Regions from separate parts of the Streptomyces sp. NPDC030862 genome, predicted to be linked through region 1. Evidence: riboswitches for the same ligand, from Rfam matches in the RefSeq annotation. Region 1 holds a riboswitch; the other holds the start of a gene.

Region 1 (7,501 bases):
GCGCCCGGGCCGCTGCCGCTCCAGGAGTCCCTGGAGCGGGCGGCCGAACTGCTGGCGGACGCGGCCGAGCGGGCGCTGCGCACGGTCCTGGTGGGCACGCGCCTGGTCAGCCGCGGTCGGGCACACAACGCCCGTCCTCCGTACGGTAGTTCCACTTCGCCCCGTCCCGCACGAGCTCCTTCACGGCCCGAACGAAACGGTCGACGTGCTCATCCGGCGTCCCCGCCCCGAAGCTGACCCGGATCGCGTTGAGCGACTTCTCGCCGGGCGGAGCCGCCTCGGGCGAGCCGCACTCGCCGATCTGCTGCGGGTCGCTGCCGAGCAGCGTCCGCACCAGCGGGTGGGCGCAGAACAGGCCGTCGCGCACGCCGATGCCGTATTCGGCGGAGAGCGCCGCCGCGAAGTGCGAGCTGTTCCAGCCGTCGACCACGAAGGAGATGACGCCGACGCGGGGCGCGTCGTCGCCGAAGAGCGACAGCACCCGCACCTCGGGCACCTCGGCCAGGCCCTCGCGCACCCTGCCGATCAGGTACCGCTCGCGCGCCACCAGGTCGTCGAAGCCGGCCTCGGTCAGCGCCTTGCAGGCGGAGGCGATGGCGTACGCGCCGATGACGTTCGGCGAGCCGGCCTCGTGGCGGGCCGCGGTGGTGTGCCACTCGACGTCGACGCCGCCGTCGGCCCGCCGGGCCACCGTGCGCGACGCGCCGCCGCCCGCCAGGTACGGCTCGGCCTCCTGCAGCCAGTCGGCCCGTCCGGCGAGCACGCCGGAGCCGAACGGCGCGTACAGCTTGTGCCCGGAGAAGGCGACCCAGTCGACGTCCAGGTCGCGTACGGACACGGGGTGATGGGGCGCCAGCTGGGCGGCGTCCAGCACGATGCGGGCGCCGTGCGCGTGGGCGGCGGCGGCGAGCTCCCGTACCGGCCACAGCTCACCCGTCACATTGGACGCGCCGGTGACGCAGACGAGGGCCGGGCCGTAGGGGTCGCGGTCGGCGAGGGCGCGCTCCAGCGTGTCGACCGCCTCGCCCGGCGTACGGGGCGCGTTGAGGTAGGTGACGCGGGCGTCCCTCCAGGGGAGCAGCGAGGCGTGGTGCTCGGTCTCGAAGACGAACACCTGGCAGTCGGCGGGCAGGGCGGCGGCCAGCAGGTTGAGCGAGTCGGTGGTGGAGCGGGTGAAGACGACCTCGTCGTCCTCGCGGCAGTCGAGGAACTCGGCGACGGTGGCGCGGCTGTTCTCGAAGAGGTCGGTCGACAGCTGTGAGAGGTACCCGGCGCCGCGGTGCACGCTGCCGTAGTACGGGGCGTACGCGGCGACGTCGTCCCACACCCGCTGGAGCGCGGGCGCGCTGGCGGCGTAGTCGAGCGCGGCGTAGGTGACCTCACCGCCGGTGACGAGCGGCACGGTGACATCTCGGCCCAGAACGGGCAGCGGCGTACAAACGGACTGATCGGCGGCAGCGGTGAAGACGGACATGGCGAACTCCCGTACAGGGCAGGCGAATTCGACGCGTCGACGCACAGGGGTGTCACAGGGGTGCGGACGCGGCGGAAGGAAAAAGGGGGTGCCGAAGAAGGGGCGATACGCCCTATCGCATTCGCTTGCTCACGAGACTGCTCCCTTGAGGACCAGGACCCCAGGGTGTGCAGGGGTCCGCGCTTGCCGCAGACCTCGCTGCCTGCGACCTGGTCTTCACCCGGGGCACCCCGCCACGGACGGAGGGTTGCCGGACAGCGGGCCGGGGCCGTAGTCGCTGTCACTCATGACCTTGAATGGCATCATGCCATACGTCTCGGCATGCGCAAGGCGCAGTCCGGCTCTTGAGACAAGAGGGGCCGGACCGCGCCTCGCGTCACACCCACCCGCGCGTGTTCAGCGGTGGCTGGCCTCCACCCACCGGTCGAGCGCCGCGCGCGCCGCGCCCGAGTCGATGGACTCGGCCGCCTTGGCCATGCCGGCCCGGATCTGCTCGGCGAGCGGCGCGTCCGTGGGCTCCAGCGCCACCAGCGCCGCCGCGGAGTTGAGCAGCACCGCGTCCCGCACGGGCCCGGTCTCCCCCGCCAGCAGCCGGCGCGCCACATCGGCGTTGTACGAGGCGTCCGCCCCGCGCAGCGCCTCGACCGGTACGAGCGCGATGCCCACGTCCCGCGGGTCGAAGGACTCCTCGCGCACGGCCCCGTCCCGTACCACCCACACCTTCGAGGTGGCGGTGGTGGTCAGCTCGTCCAGGCCGTCGTCGCCGCGGAAGACCAGCGCGGAGGAGCCGCGCTCGGCGAGGACCCCGGCGAGGATGGGCGCCATGCGGGCGTCCGCGACACCGGTGGCCTGGGCCTTGACCCGGGCGGGGTTGGTCAGCGGCCCGAGGAAGTTGAAGGTGGTGCGGATGCCGAGCTCTTTGCGGGCGGCGGCCACATGGCGCAGCGCGGGGTGGAACTTCACCGCGAAGCAGAAGGTGACGCCCGCCTCCTCGGCCACCTCGGCGACCCGCCGGGGCGTCAGCTCCAGATTGACGCCGAGCTTCTCCAGGACGTCCGAGGCCCCGGAGGCGGAGGAGGCGGCGCGGTTGCCGTGCTTGACGACCTTGGCGCCGGTGCCGGCGACGACGATCGCCGACATGGTGGAGATGTTGACGGTCTTGGCGCCGTCGCCGCCCGTACCGACGATGTCGACGGACGGGCCGGGCACCTCGATCAGGTTGGCGTGCGCGTACATCGTCCGGACCAGGCCGGAGATCTCCTCGACGGTCTCGCCCTTGGCGCGCAGGGCCACGGCGAACCCGGCGATCTGGGCGTCGGTGGCCTCGCCGCTCATGATGCGGTCCATCGCCCACGCCGTGTCGTCGGCGCTCTGGTCGCGCCCCTCCAGCAGGCCGTTCAGCACCACGGGCCAGGAGCGGCCCGCCGAGCTCGGTCCTCCAGCGGGTTGCACAGCGCTCATGGTCGCTCCTGGTGTCCGTGTGTACGGGGATGACCACAGCCTATCGAGCCACGGGCACGGCAAAGAGCCCCGTCCGGTGAATGGACGGGGCTCTGTGCGGTGTGGCGACCGTGTGGGTCAGGCGGCGAGTGCCGGTCGATCAGTGGTGGCCGTGGCCACTGGTGATCTCCTTGTACTCCTCCACGCTGGCCTTCGGGACCTGGTTGCCGTCCCCGAAGTAGCCCTTGCTGAGCTTGGCGCGGAGCTTCTCCGTGCGGGTCGGCTTGCGCTCGACGCCGTTCTCGTCGACCGTCGGGCCGATCTCGGCCGGCGTGTACTGCTCGTGCGCGGTGAGCGCGTGCAGCTGGGCCTGGCTGAGGGGCTCGTGGATCTCGACGAACTCGCCGTGCGGCAGGCGCTTGATGATGCCGGTCTCCCGGCCGTGCAGCACCTTGTCCTTGTCGCGCCGCTGCAGACCCAGGCAGATCCGCTTGGTGACGACGAAGGCGATGACCGGACCGAGGAAGAAGAAGATCCGGACGAACCAGGTGATCGCGTTGATCGACAGATGGAAGTGAGTGGCGAAGATGTCGTTGCCACCACCGATCAGCATGATCATGTACGCGGTCACCCAGGCGACACCGAGGGCGGTCCGGGTCGGCGCGTTGCGCGGCCGGTCCAGGAGGTGGTGCTCCCGCTTGTCACCGGTGATCCACGACTCGATGAACGGGTACATCGCGATCGCGCCGAGCATGATGCCGAAGACGACCAGCGGGATGAACACGCCCAGGACGAGCGTGTGACCCCACAGGGTGATCTCCCAGCCCGGCATGACACGGATCAGACCCTCGGCGAAGCCCATGTACCAGTCGGGCTGGGCGCCGGTGGACACCTGGTCCGGACGGTACGGGCCGAGCGCCCAGATCGGGTTGATCGTGAACAGCGCGGCGATGACCGAGATGACACCGAAGACCAGGAAGAAGAAGCCTCCGGCCTTGGCCATGTACACCGGCAGCAGCGGCATGCCGACGACGTTCTTGTTCGTCCGGCCGGGGCCGGGGAACTGCGTGTGCTTGTGGTAGAAGACCAGGATCAGGTGCGCCACCACGAGGCCGAGCATGATGCCCGGCAGCAGCAGGATGTGGATCGAGTAGAACCGGGCGATGATGTCGTGGCCCGGGAACTCCCCGCCGAACAGGAACATCGAGATGTACGTGCCGACGATCGGCGTGGACAGGATCGCGCCCTGGGTGAAGCGGACACCGGTGCCGGAGAGCAGGTCGTCCGGGAGCGAGTAACCGGTGAAACCGGTGAACATGCCCAGGACGAACAGCAGGAAGCCGAACAGCCAGTTGATCTCACGCGGCTTGCGGAACGCGCCGGTGAAGAAGACGCGCATCATGTGCACGAACATGCCGGCGAGGAAGACCACCGCGGCCCAGTGGTGGATCTGCCGGATGAGCAGACCACCGCGGACGTCGAAGCTGATGTCCAGGGTCGAGGCGTACGCCTCGGTCATGCGGATGCCCTGCATCGGCACGTACGAGCCGTGGTACTCGATCTCGTTCATGCTCGGGTGGAAGAACAGCGTCAGGTACACACCCGTGAGGATGATGATGATGAAGCTGTAGAGGCAGATCTCACCCAGCATGAAGGACCAGTGGTCCGGGAAGATCTTCCGCATGTTGGCCTTGGCCAGGGAGTAGATCCCGAGACGGCCGTCGGCCCAGTCGGCCACCCGCTCGCCGGCGGGCGCCTTCCGCTGTGCGTCTGTTGCGGTCGTGGTGCTCATCCGCGCTCCCAGAATGCAGGACCGACGGGCTCCTCGAAGTCGCCGAGCGCCTCGAGGAAGCCCTCGTCATTGACGCCGATCCGCAGCTGCGGAAGGGCGTGACCGGCCGGGCCGAAGATGACGCGGGCGCCGTCGGAGAGGTCGAAGGTGGACTGGTGGCACGGGCAGAGGACGTGGTGGGTCTGCTGCTCGTACAGGGAGATCGGGCAGCCCACGTGGGTGCAGATCTTGGAGAAGGCCACGATGCCCTCGTGCGACCACTCGAGCTCGCGCTTGTCCTTGATGTCCTCCGGCTGGATCCGGACGATCATCAGGGCGTCCTTGGCGATCTTCGTGTTGAACTCGTGGTCGTGCTCCTCCAGGCCCTCGGGCTTGGCGAAGGTCAGCGAGCCCACCGCGACGTCCTCGGGACGCAGCGGCTCGTTCGTGTTCATGTTGATGAGCTGCTTGCCCTTGGCCCACGAGGTGTGGAACAGCTTCTTCTCGGGCAGCGGGCCCAGCTCGCGCAGCAGCACCACGCCGGAGAGCGGCACCATGGCCAGCGCGCCGAGCATCGTGTTGCGGATCAGCGGGCGGCGGCCGATCGCGGACTCCCGCGCGCCGTCGGCGAAGTCGGCCATGACCTTGGCCTTGACCTCGGGCGCGGCCTCGATCGGGTGACGGTCGTCCGCGACCTCGTGGTCGGACATCAGGGTGCGGGCCCAGTGGACCGCGCCCGCGCCGATGCAGAAGAGCGCGATGCCGAGCGTCAGGCCGAGCGACAGGTTGGTCGCGCTGACGTGGCCGAGCGGCCAGACGTACACGATCTTGTCGACCGGGAAGATCACGAACGAGGCGATGAAGCCGATCGTGGCCAGCATCGACAGCGTGAACAGCAGGGCGACCGTGCGCTCGGACCGCTTGGCGGCCCGCTCGTCGATGTCCTGGATGCGCGGCTTGTGGGGCGGCAGCCCCGGGTCGGCGAACGGGTTCTCGGCTACCGCCGTGCCGTGCGCGGCGTCCTGCTTGTGCGGCAGGCTCTCTTCGGAAATGTCTTGGCTACTCATGACTTCTTGGCCTTAGCGGTGTGGGCCGCGACCCAGACGGCAACAGCGATCAGCGAACCCAGACCGAAGATCCAGCCGAACAGGCCCTCGCTGACCGGTCCCAGACCGCCCAGCGCGAAGCCGCCGGGAGTCGGGGTCTCGTCACCGTTCACGGTCTTGATGTACGCGATGATGTCCTTCTTCTCCTTCTCCGGCATGGTGGTGTCGGGGAAGGACGGCATGTTCTGCGGGCCGGTCTGCATGGCCTCGTAGATGTGCTTCTCGCTCACGTCCTCGAGGCTGGGCGCCCACTTGCCCTTGGTGAGCGCACCACCCTCGCCGGTGAAGTTGTGGCACTGCGCACAGTTCGTGCGGAACAGGTCACCACCGCGGGCGATGTTCGCCCCGTCGGGGCTGTACTGCTTCTCGGTCGGCGTGGCCGGGCCGGGGCCCAGGGACGCGACGTACGCGGCGAGCTGGTCGATCTGCGCCTGCGAGTAGATGTTCGGCTTCTCCGGCACCTGGGCGCCGGGCTGCTGCGCCGGCATACGGCCGGTGCCGACCTGGAAGTCCACGGAGGCGGCGCCGACGCCGACCAGGCTCGGGCCGTCGGAGGTGCCCTGACCGCCGGTTCCGTGGCAGCTGGCACAGCCGACGGAGTAGAGCTTCTTGCCCTCCTCGATGGCGAGTGACTGGGCGGTTTCGTCGGCCTGCGCCTTGTCCGCGGGTGCGAACGCGGCGTACAGCCCCCCAGTGGCCGCCAGCGCGAGAAGTAGGACGACGACCGCCGCCAGCGGATGGCGTCGTCGTGCGGAGAGCTTTTTCACGGATTACCCCGGTGTCAGGATCTTCTGCGTCGATGCTTGCTGGATGTGTTCGGGCGTACCGGAGGTACGGGCCCGATTACTTGATCATGTAGATCGTGGCGAAGAGGCCGATCCAGACGACATCGACGAAGTGCCAGTAGTAGGACACGACGATGGCGGCGGTTGCCTGCTCATGGGTGAACCTCTTCGCCGCGTACGTCCGGCCAAGGACCAGCAGGAAGGCGATCAGGCCGCCCGTCACGTGCAGTCCGTGGAAGCCGGTCGTCATGTAGAACACGGAGCCGTACGGGTCGGACGAGAGCGAGAGGCCCGCGTCCTTGACCAGCTCGGTGTACTCGAAGACCTGGCCGCCGATGAAGATGGCACCCATGACGAACGTGATGATGAACCACGTCCGGAGCTTCTTCACGTCGCCCCGCTCGGCGGCGAACACGCCGAGCTGACAGGTGAGGGAGGAGAGCACCAGGATCGTGGTGTTGGTCGCCGAGAACGGAAAGTTCAGGTGTCCCGCCTGCTGGGACCAGAACTCGGCACCCATCACCGAACGAAGGGTGAAGTACATCGCGAAGAGGGCCGCGAAGAACATCAGCTCGGAACTCAACCAGATGATGGTTCCGACGCTGGTGAGGTTCGGCCGATTGACCGACGGGTGCGCGTGCCCGGTTTCTACTGTCGTTGCTGTCGCCACGACCGACATTATGTCGGTCGCTTATCCCGCCCTCACTCCGGGGGGTGCCGTTCGGTGTGTTGATGCGCTCCGTCCAGCCCGAACGGCCCATCCGAACCGGTGTTGACGCGGTGTGGGGAGGAGTAGCATCCGGCCCATCGGTACCTGCCTTACCTGCCCTCACCGCCGACGTACTCGGAGGAACAATGCAGTCGAGCGCCACCGTCCTGGTCTACAGCGACGACGCCAACACCCGCGCGCAGGTGCGGCTGGCGG
Region 2 (7,501 bases), on a different contig from region 1:
CCTACAACCGGTACACCTCCGTCTCCGATCCCGCCGACCTCGCCGCCATGGACGCCCTGTGCCCCTATCTCACCGAGGCGGCCGGGCATCTGCCCCGCGACTGGCCGGCGGTTCCGCTGCGCAAGCCCGACGCCGGGGAGCGCGCGGAGGCGGCCCGGCGGCTCGACGAGGTCGGCGACGGACTGAGCGCGGACCAGCGGCTGCTCCGTGTCCTCCTCGACGACGACCAGGACGCCTTCGAGGACGCCCTCGTCGCCCGGCTGGTCGCGTACCGGGAGAGCGTCGAGGCCGATGCCGGTGATCCCGCGCCCCGGTCCCTCCTCCCCCTCGGCACCCTCGCCCTGGCCTGCCTCGCCGTCCAGGTCCACGGGTGGGACCTCGGTGTCCGGTCCGGGTACCTGCCGTACGACCTGCTGGGATCGCGCTTGGGCCACCAGGCCGCCAGGTAGGCCGCCCGGAGGGCGGGGCATGGGGTGACGGGGCATGGGCGTGACGGGTGTGACGGCCCGGGGCTCATCCCCGCTCCGCGCCGTAGCGCCGTACCAACGCCCGAGGGCGGCACCCCCACGTGTGGGAGTGCCGCCCTCGGTTCCGTAACCGGGCTTACCGATCCGCGAGGGATCAGAAGTCCATGTCACCGCCCGGCATGCCGCCACCGGCCGGGGCGGACGCCTTCTCCGGCTTGTCGGCGACGACGGCCTCGGTGGTGAGGAACAGCGCCGCGATGGAGGCCGCGTTCTGCAGAGCGGAACGGGTCACCTTGGCGGGGTCGATGATGCCCTCGGCGATCATGTCGACGTACTCACCGGTCGCGGCGTTCAGGCCGTGGCCGACGGGCAGGTTGCGCACCTTCTCGACGATGACGCCGCCCTCGAGACCACCGTTGACGGCGATCTGCTTCAGCGGGGCCTCCAGGGCCAGGCGCACGATGTTGGCACCGGTCGCCTCGTCGCCCTCCAGCTCCAGCTTCTCGAAGACGGAGGAGGCCTGGATCAGGGCCACGCCACCACCGGCGACGATGCCCTCCTCGACGGCCGCCTTCGCGTTGCGAACGGCGTCCTCGATGCGGTGCTTGCGCTCCTTGAGCTCGACCTCGGTGGCGGCACCGGCCTTGATGACGGCCACGCCGCCGGCCAGCTTCGCCAGGCGCTCCTGGAGCTTCTCGCGGTCGTAGTCCGAGTCGGAGTTCTCGATCTCGGCGCGGATCTGGTTGACGCGGCCCTGGACCTGCTCGCTGTCACCGGCACCGTCGACGATCGTGGTCTCGTCCTTGGTGATGACCACCTTGCGGGCGCGGCCCAGCAGGTCGAGACCGGCGTTCTCCAGCTTGAGGCCGACCTCCTCGGAGATGACCGTGCCGCCGGTGAGGATGGCGATGTCGTTCAGCATGGCCTTGCGGCGGTCGCCGAAGCCCGGGGCCTTGACGGCGACGGACTTGAAGGTGCCGCGGATCTTGTTGACGACCAGCGTCGACAGGGCCTCGCCCTCGACGTCCTCGGCGATGATCAGCAGCGGCTTGCCCGACTGCATGACCTTCTCCAGCAGCGGGAGGAGGTCCTTCACGGAGGAGATCTTGGAGTTGACGATCAGGATGTACGGGTCCTCCAGAGAGGCCTCCATACGCTCCATGTCGGTGGCGAAGTACGCCGAGATGTAGCCCTTGTCGAAGCGCATACCCTCGGTGAGCTCCAGCTCCAGACCGAAGGTCTGGGACTCCTCGACGGTGATGACGCCTTCCTTGCCGACCTTGTCCATCGCCTCGGCGATGAGCTCGCCGATCTGCGTGTCGGCGGCGGAGATGGAGGCGGTGGAGGCGATCTGCTCCTTCGTCTCGACCTCCTTCGCCTGGTCGAGCAGCGCACCGGAGACGGCCTCGACGGCCTTCTCGATGCCGCGCTTCAGGGCCATCGGGTTGGCGCCGGCGGCGACGTTGCGCAGACCCTCGCGGACGAGCGCCTGGGCGAGGACGGTCGCGGTGGTCGTACCGTCACCGGCGACGTCGTCCGTCTTCTTGGCGACTTCCTTGACCAGCTCGGCGCCGATCTTCTCGTACGGGTCCTCGAGCTCGATCTCCTTGGCGATGGAGACACCATCGTTGGTGATCGTGGGGGCGCCCCACTTCTTCTCGAGGACGACGTTGCGACCCTTGGGGCCCAGGGTCACCTTGACGGCGTCGGCGAGCTGGTTCATGCCGCGCTCGAGGCCGCGCCGTGCCTCCTCGTCGAACGCGATGATCTTGGCCATGTGAAGTGGTCCTCCCGGACTGGGGTGGATGCTCCGGACCGCGCTGGCGCCCGCGACGGACGGCCTGCATGCCCCTGTGGTTCCTTGCCCCACCGGCCTGCGGACCTCACCGACTCGGTCCTTCGTTGTCACTCTCACCTTCAGAGTGCTAACGCCAATGATTAGCACTCGACCCCTTCGAGTGCAAGCTCCTCCCACGGATCTCCCAGGGATCGAGAGCCCTCGATCCCCTCCGCGTGTACGCGTGCGCGCACGCGCGAGGGGCCCGCATCCTGTGCGGATGCGGGCCCCTCGGCACCACTGTGAAAGTCGCTGGCCGAAACGCGTCTGCCGCTAGCCGGCGAGCTTGACCATGTCCGCCTGCGGACCCTTCTGGCCCTGCGAGATCTCGAACTCGACTCGCTGACCTTCCTCCAGGGTGCGGTAGCCGTCCATCTGGATCGCGCTGTAGTGGACGAATACATCCGCACCACCGTCGACCGCGATGAAGCCGTACCCCTTCTCCGCGTTGAACCACTTGACGGTGCCCTGAGCCATGCCTAACTCCCCTATTACTGGCCCTTGCACAGGACCGCACTTCGCGGACCCGGGTCAGACCTCACCCGCTGACAGGAACGGGTGTGCGCCGGAACGCGTCGACCGCCGCTGAATGTATCTGTCCAACTGCCGTCTGCAACAGGTCAATCGGACGAGAATTCCGAGCATGCGTGAACGGAAAAGTAGGCGGAATTCGCCAGAATCCTGGGCAAGTCGGGCCCGGCAAAGCGCACATTCGGCGCATCAGGCACGGGTACTTTGACTGCATCTTGTCGCGCCGGGGCGTGAATTCATATGCGCGTGACATGACCGGCGGCGGGGGCTTCCCCAACTCTACCGCGCTCAACCATGCGGAAATGCCCCCTGCGCACCGTGTGCGGAGGGGGCAATTCCGGAAAGCGCTATCCCTGGGCTAGCAACCGCCGGCCACGGCGGGAATGATCGACACGCCCGCGCCGTCCGGCGTGGCGGTCTCCAGACCCTGCTCGAAGCGGACGTCGTCGTCGTTCACGTACACGTTGACGAAGCGGCGCAGCTTGCCCTGGTCGTCCAGGACGCGGGCGGCGATGCCCGGGTGGTTCTTCTCCAGCGACTCGATGACCTCGGCGAGGGTCGCGCCCTCCGCCGGGACCTCGGCCTGGCCGCCCGTGTACGTGCGGAGGATGGTGGGGATGCGCACGTTGACGCTCATGTCGTGATGCCTTTCAGTACGAGCTCAGGTCGGGTCAGGCCAGGCCGGCGTCGCGGAACGCGTCCAGGCTCGGGCGGATCGTGGCGGTCGCCTGCGAGGTGGCGGCCACGGCGTCGAGGGTCTTCAGGCCGTCGCCCGTGTTGAGCACGACCGTGGTGAGGGACGGGTCCAGCACACCAGCCTCGATGAGCTTCTTCGTCACGCCCACGGTCACACCGCCCGCCGTCTCCGCGAAGATGCCCTCCGTACGGGCCAACAGCTTGATCGCGTCGACCACCTGCTCGTCGTTGACGTCCTCGACCGCGCCGCCGGTGCGGCGGGCGATGTCCAGGACGTACGGGCCGTCGGCGGGGTTGCCGATGGCGAGCGACTTGGCGATGGTGTTCGGCTTCTGGGGGCGTACGACGTCGTGGCCGGCCTTGAAGGCGGCCGACACCGGGGAGCAGCCCTCCGCCTGGGCGCCGAAGATCTTGTACGGCTTGTCCTCGACCAGGCCCAGCTTGATGAGCTCCTGCAGCCCCTTGTCGATCTTCGTCAGCTGCGATCCGGACGCGATCGGGATGACGAGCTGGTCGGGCAGCCGCCAGCCGAGCTGCTCGCAGATCTCGTACGCGAGCGTCTTCGAGCCCTCCGCGTAGTACGGGCGGAGGTTGACGTTCACGAAGCCCCAGCCCTCGCCGAGCGGGTCGCCGATGAGCTCGGAGCAGAAGCGGTTGACGTCGTCGTAGTTGCCCTCGATGCCGACCAGGTCACCGCCGTACACCGCGGCCATGACGACCTTGCCCTGCTCCAGGTCGTGCGGGATGAACACACAGGAGCGGAAGCCGGCCCGGGCGGCGGCGGCGCCGACCGCGCCCGCCAGGTTGCCGGTGGAGGAGCAGGACAGGGTGGTGAAGCCGAAGGCGCGGGCGGCCTCCAGGGCTTGGGCGACGACGCGGTCCTTGAAGGAGTGCGTGGGGTTGCCGGAGTCGTCCTTGACGAAGAGCTTGCCCGGCTCGACGCCGAGCTCGCGGCCCAGGTTGTCGGCCTGGACGAGCTTGGTCCAGCCCGGGTTCAGGTTCGGCTTGTCCGCGACGTCGGCGGGGACGGGCAGCAGGGGCGCGTACCGCCAGATGTTGGCGGGCCCGGCCTCGATCCGCTTGCGCAGGGCCTCGGGGTCGCCGCTCGGCAGGTCGTACGCGATCTCGAGCGGCCCGAAACACTGCTCGCAGGCGAAGAGGGGGCCGAGGGGGAAGCGCTCACCGCATTCGCGACAGGAGAGGGCGGAGGCGGGCCCGAGGTCGACGTTCTGGGTGGCGTCCGGGGTGGCGACGGTCTGTACAGCCATGGAGGCGAGGCCCTTTCTCCTCATCTTCCTCATGGCGCACTTCGCCATGAGACGGATTTGGCACCTTCCCTAGCCGGGGCCTCGCGTTGCGCAGATGTGCGAGTGCCGACTGGAGGGTTGCCGGGGCTTCAACGGGCCGTATCCCTCTGCCCCTCTGGATGAGCGGTATTCGATTGTGTGCGCGGGGGACCCGACAGGTGACGGTCATCCGCGTTGTTCAAGACTGTAACCGAACCCCTGGACGCTTGAGATGGTCGTCCGATACGCGAGATGGAGATCACGTGCTGGAAGAGGTGGAGCGCTGGCTGGACCGGCGGTCCTGGTCCGTTGCGGAGCGACCGCTCGACCGGCTGCTCGCGGCGAAACGCGGGGCGACCCGCGGTACGACCGTCAGTGTCGTCCTGCCGGCGCTCAACGAGGAGGCGACGGTCGGCGAGATCGTCACAGTGATCCGCCGCGAGCTGATGTCCGGCGCCGTGCCGCTGGTGGACGAGCTGGTGGTGATCGACTCGGGCTCGACCGACCGTACGGCGGAGGTGGCGCGCGCGGCCGGGGCGCGGGTGGAGCACCGGGACGCGATACTCCCCCGGATACCGGCGCTGCCCGGCAAGGGCGAGGTGCTGTGGCGGTCGCTGTTCGTGACGAGCGGCGACATCGTGTGCTTCGTCGACGCGGATCTGGTCGACTTCTCGGCGGACTTCGTGTCCGGGATCGTGGGGCCGCTGCTGACCGACCCGTCCGTGCAGTTCGTGAAGGCGATGTACGACCGGCCGCTGGGCGGTGCCGTCGGCCAGGGCGGGCGGGTGACGGAGCTGGTGGCGCGGCCGCTGCTGAACCTGCACTGGCCGCAGCTGGCCGGGTTCGTCCAGCCGCTGGGCGGCGAGTACGCGGCGCGGCGCTCGCTGCTGGAGCGGCTGCCGTTCCCGGTGGGGTACGGGGTGGAGCTGGGCCTGCTGGTGGACGCGCTGCACACGGTGGGGCTCGACGCGCTGGCGCAGGTGGACGTGGGCGTGCGCAAGCACCGGCACCAGGACGACCGGGCGCTGGGGCGGATGGCGGCGGCGATCTACCGGACGGCGCAGCTGCGGCTGTCGCGGGGGCACCTGGTGCGGCCGCGGCTGACGCAGTTCGACCGGGGGGAGACGGGGTTCGTGCCGCGGACGCACGCGGTGGACACGGAGGAGCGGCCGCCGATGGCGAGTGTGGCGGAGTACACACGGCGGCGGCGCGTGGCGTGACGGGCGTACGTTTGAGCGTTTCGGCTACGGGCTAGGTTCGTCTCCATGGCGCCCCAGATTCTCGTTGCTTCGAACAGAGGTCCGGTCAGCTACGTGCCGCGTGCGGACGGCACGCTCGACGCCCGGCGCGGCGGGGGCGGGCTGGTCTCGGGCCTGTCCGCGATCGGGCCGGACGCGGGGGCGCTGTGGGTGTGCGCGGCGCTGGGCGACGGCGACCGGGAGGCGGTGCGGCGCGGGATCTCCGAGCCCGGTGTGCGGATGCTCGACATCGACGCGGCGACGCACTCGGCGGCGTACAACGGCATCGCGAACTCGGTGCTGTGGTTCGTGCACCACATGCTGTACCAGACGCCGCTGGAGCCCGTGTACGACGCGGAGTTCCGGCGCCAGTGGGACGCGTACCGGCTCTACAACCGGGCCTTCGCGGCGGCGCTGGCGGCGGAGGCGGACCGGGACGCGACGGTGATCATCCAGGACTACCACCTGGCCCTCGCCCCCGGCATGCTGCGCGAGCTCCGCCCCGACCTGCGGATCGGGCACTTCTCCCACACGCCGTGGGCGCCGCCGGAGTACTTCCGGATGCTGCCGGACGACATCGCCGAGGAGCTGCTGCTCGGCATGCTGGGCGCGGACCGCCTCGGCTTCCTCACCTCGCGGTGGCGGCGCGCCTTCCAGGACTGCTGCCAGGCGGTGCTCGGGCACTACGACGGGATGGCGTACTGGCCCCGGGACCAGGAGCCGAGCTTCGAGTACCGCATCCCGGGCCACCAGCGGCGGCGGACGTACCTGGGGGTGCACGGCCTGGGCGCGGACGCGGACTTCCTGCGCGAGCGGTCGCGGCGGGCGGACGTGGACGACCGGATGGCGGCGCTGCGGGAGCAGATCGGCGGGGCGGACCGGCGCGTGATCGTCCGCGTGGACCGCACGGAGCTCTCCAAGAACATCGTGCGCGGCCTGCTGGCGTACCGCGCCCTCCTGGAACAGCGCCCGGAGTGGCACGAGCGGGTGGTCCACCTCGCCTTCGCCTACCCCTCCCGGCAGGACCTGCCCGTGTACCGCGAGTACACGGCGCGGGTGTCGCAGCTGGCGGACGAGATCAACGCGGAGTACGGCCGCGACGGCTGGACCCCCGTCATCCTCCACGTCGAGGACGACTTCGCCCGCTCGCTGGCCGCCTACCGCCTCGCGGACGTGGCCCTCGTCAACCCCATCCGCGACGGCATGAACCTCGTCGCCAAGGAGGTCCCCGTCGTCTCCGACCGGGGCTGTGCGCTGGTGCTGTCGCGGGAGGCGGGCGCGTACGAGGAGCTGCGCGACGAGGCGATCACCGTGAACCCCTACGACGTGACCGGCACGGCCGAGGCGCTCCACGAGGCCCTGACGATGCCGACGGCGGAACGCGACGAACGCACGAAGCGCCTCGCCTCCGCGGCGACGGCGCTCCCGCCCCACCAGTGGTTCCTG

The links. A riboswitch is a leader RNA that binds a small molecule or an ion and turns the genes downstream of it on or off. The one in region 1 is predicted to bind S-adenosylmethionine.
Region 2: it holds a riboswitch for S-adenosylmethionine, as region 1 does, so the genes downstream of both, thrC (threonine synthase) here and ACZ42X_RS27225 (aminotransferase class V-fold PLP-dependent enzyme) in region 1, are expected to answer to the same signal.

Annotation. Positions count from the first base shown of each region.
Region 1 is NZ_JBVIEN010000011.1:5,270-12,770, forward strand. Features, by position in the region: partial or broken gene ACZ42X_RS27220 (glycerate kinase family protein) at 1-114, shown strand, start outside; gene ACZ42X_RS27225 (aminotransferase class V-fold PLP-dependent enzyme) at 107-1,474, opposite strand; SAM riboswitch class IV at 1,649-1,766, opposite strand; gene trpD (anthranilate phosphoribosyltransferase) at 1,871-2,935, opposite strand; gene qcrB (cytochrome bc1 complex cytochrome b subunit) at 3,075-4,706, opposite strand; gene qcrA (cytochrome bc1 complex Rieske iron-sulfur subunit) at 4,703-5,752, opposite strand; gene qcrC (cytochrome bc1 complex diheme cytochrome c subunit) at 5,749-6,558, opposite strand; gene ctaE (aa3-type cytochrome oxidase subunit III) at 6,635-7,255, opposite strand; gene ACZ42X_RS27255 (hypothetical protein) at 7,432-7,501, shown strand, end outside.
Region 2 is NZ_JBVIEN010000009.1:283,304-290,804, forward strand. Features, by position in the region: gene ACZ42X_RS24790 (immunity 49 family protein) at 1-449, shown strand, start outside; gene groL (chaperonin GroEL) at 622-2,244, opposite strand; gene ACZ42X_RS24800 (cold-shock protein) at 2,578-2,781, opposite strand; gene ACZ42X_RS24805 (ubiquitin-like small modifier protein 1) at 3,194-3,472, opposite strand; gene thrC (threonine synthase) at 3,507-4,823, opposite strand; SAM riboswitch class I at 4,817-4,964, opposite strand; gene ACZ42X_RS24815 (glucosyl-3-phosphoglycerate synthase) at 5,081-6,037, shown strand; gene ACZ42X_RS24820 (alpha,alpha-trehalose-phosphate synthase (UDP-forming)) at 6,083-7,501, shown strand, end outside.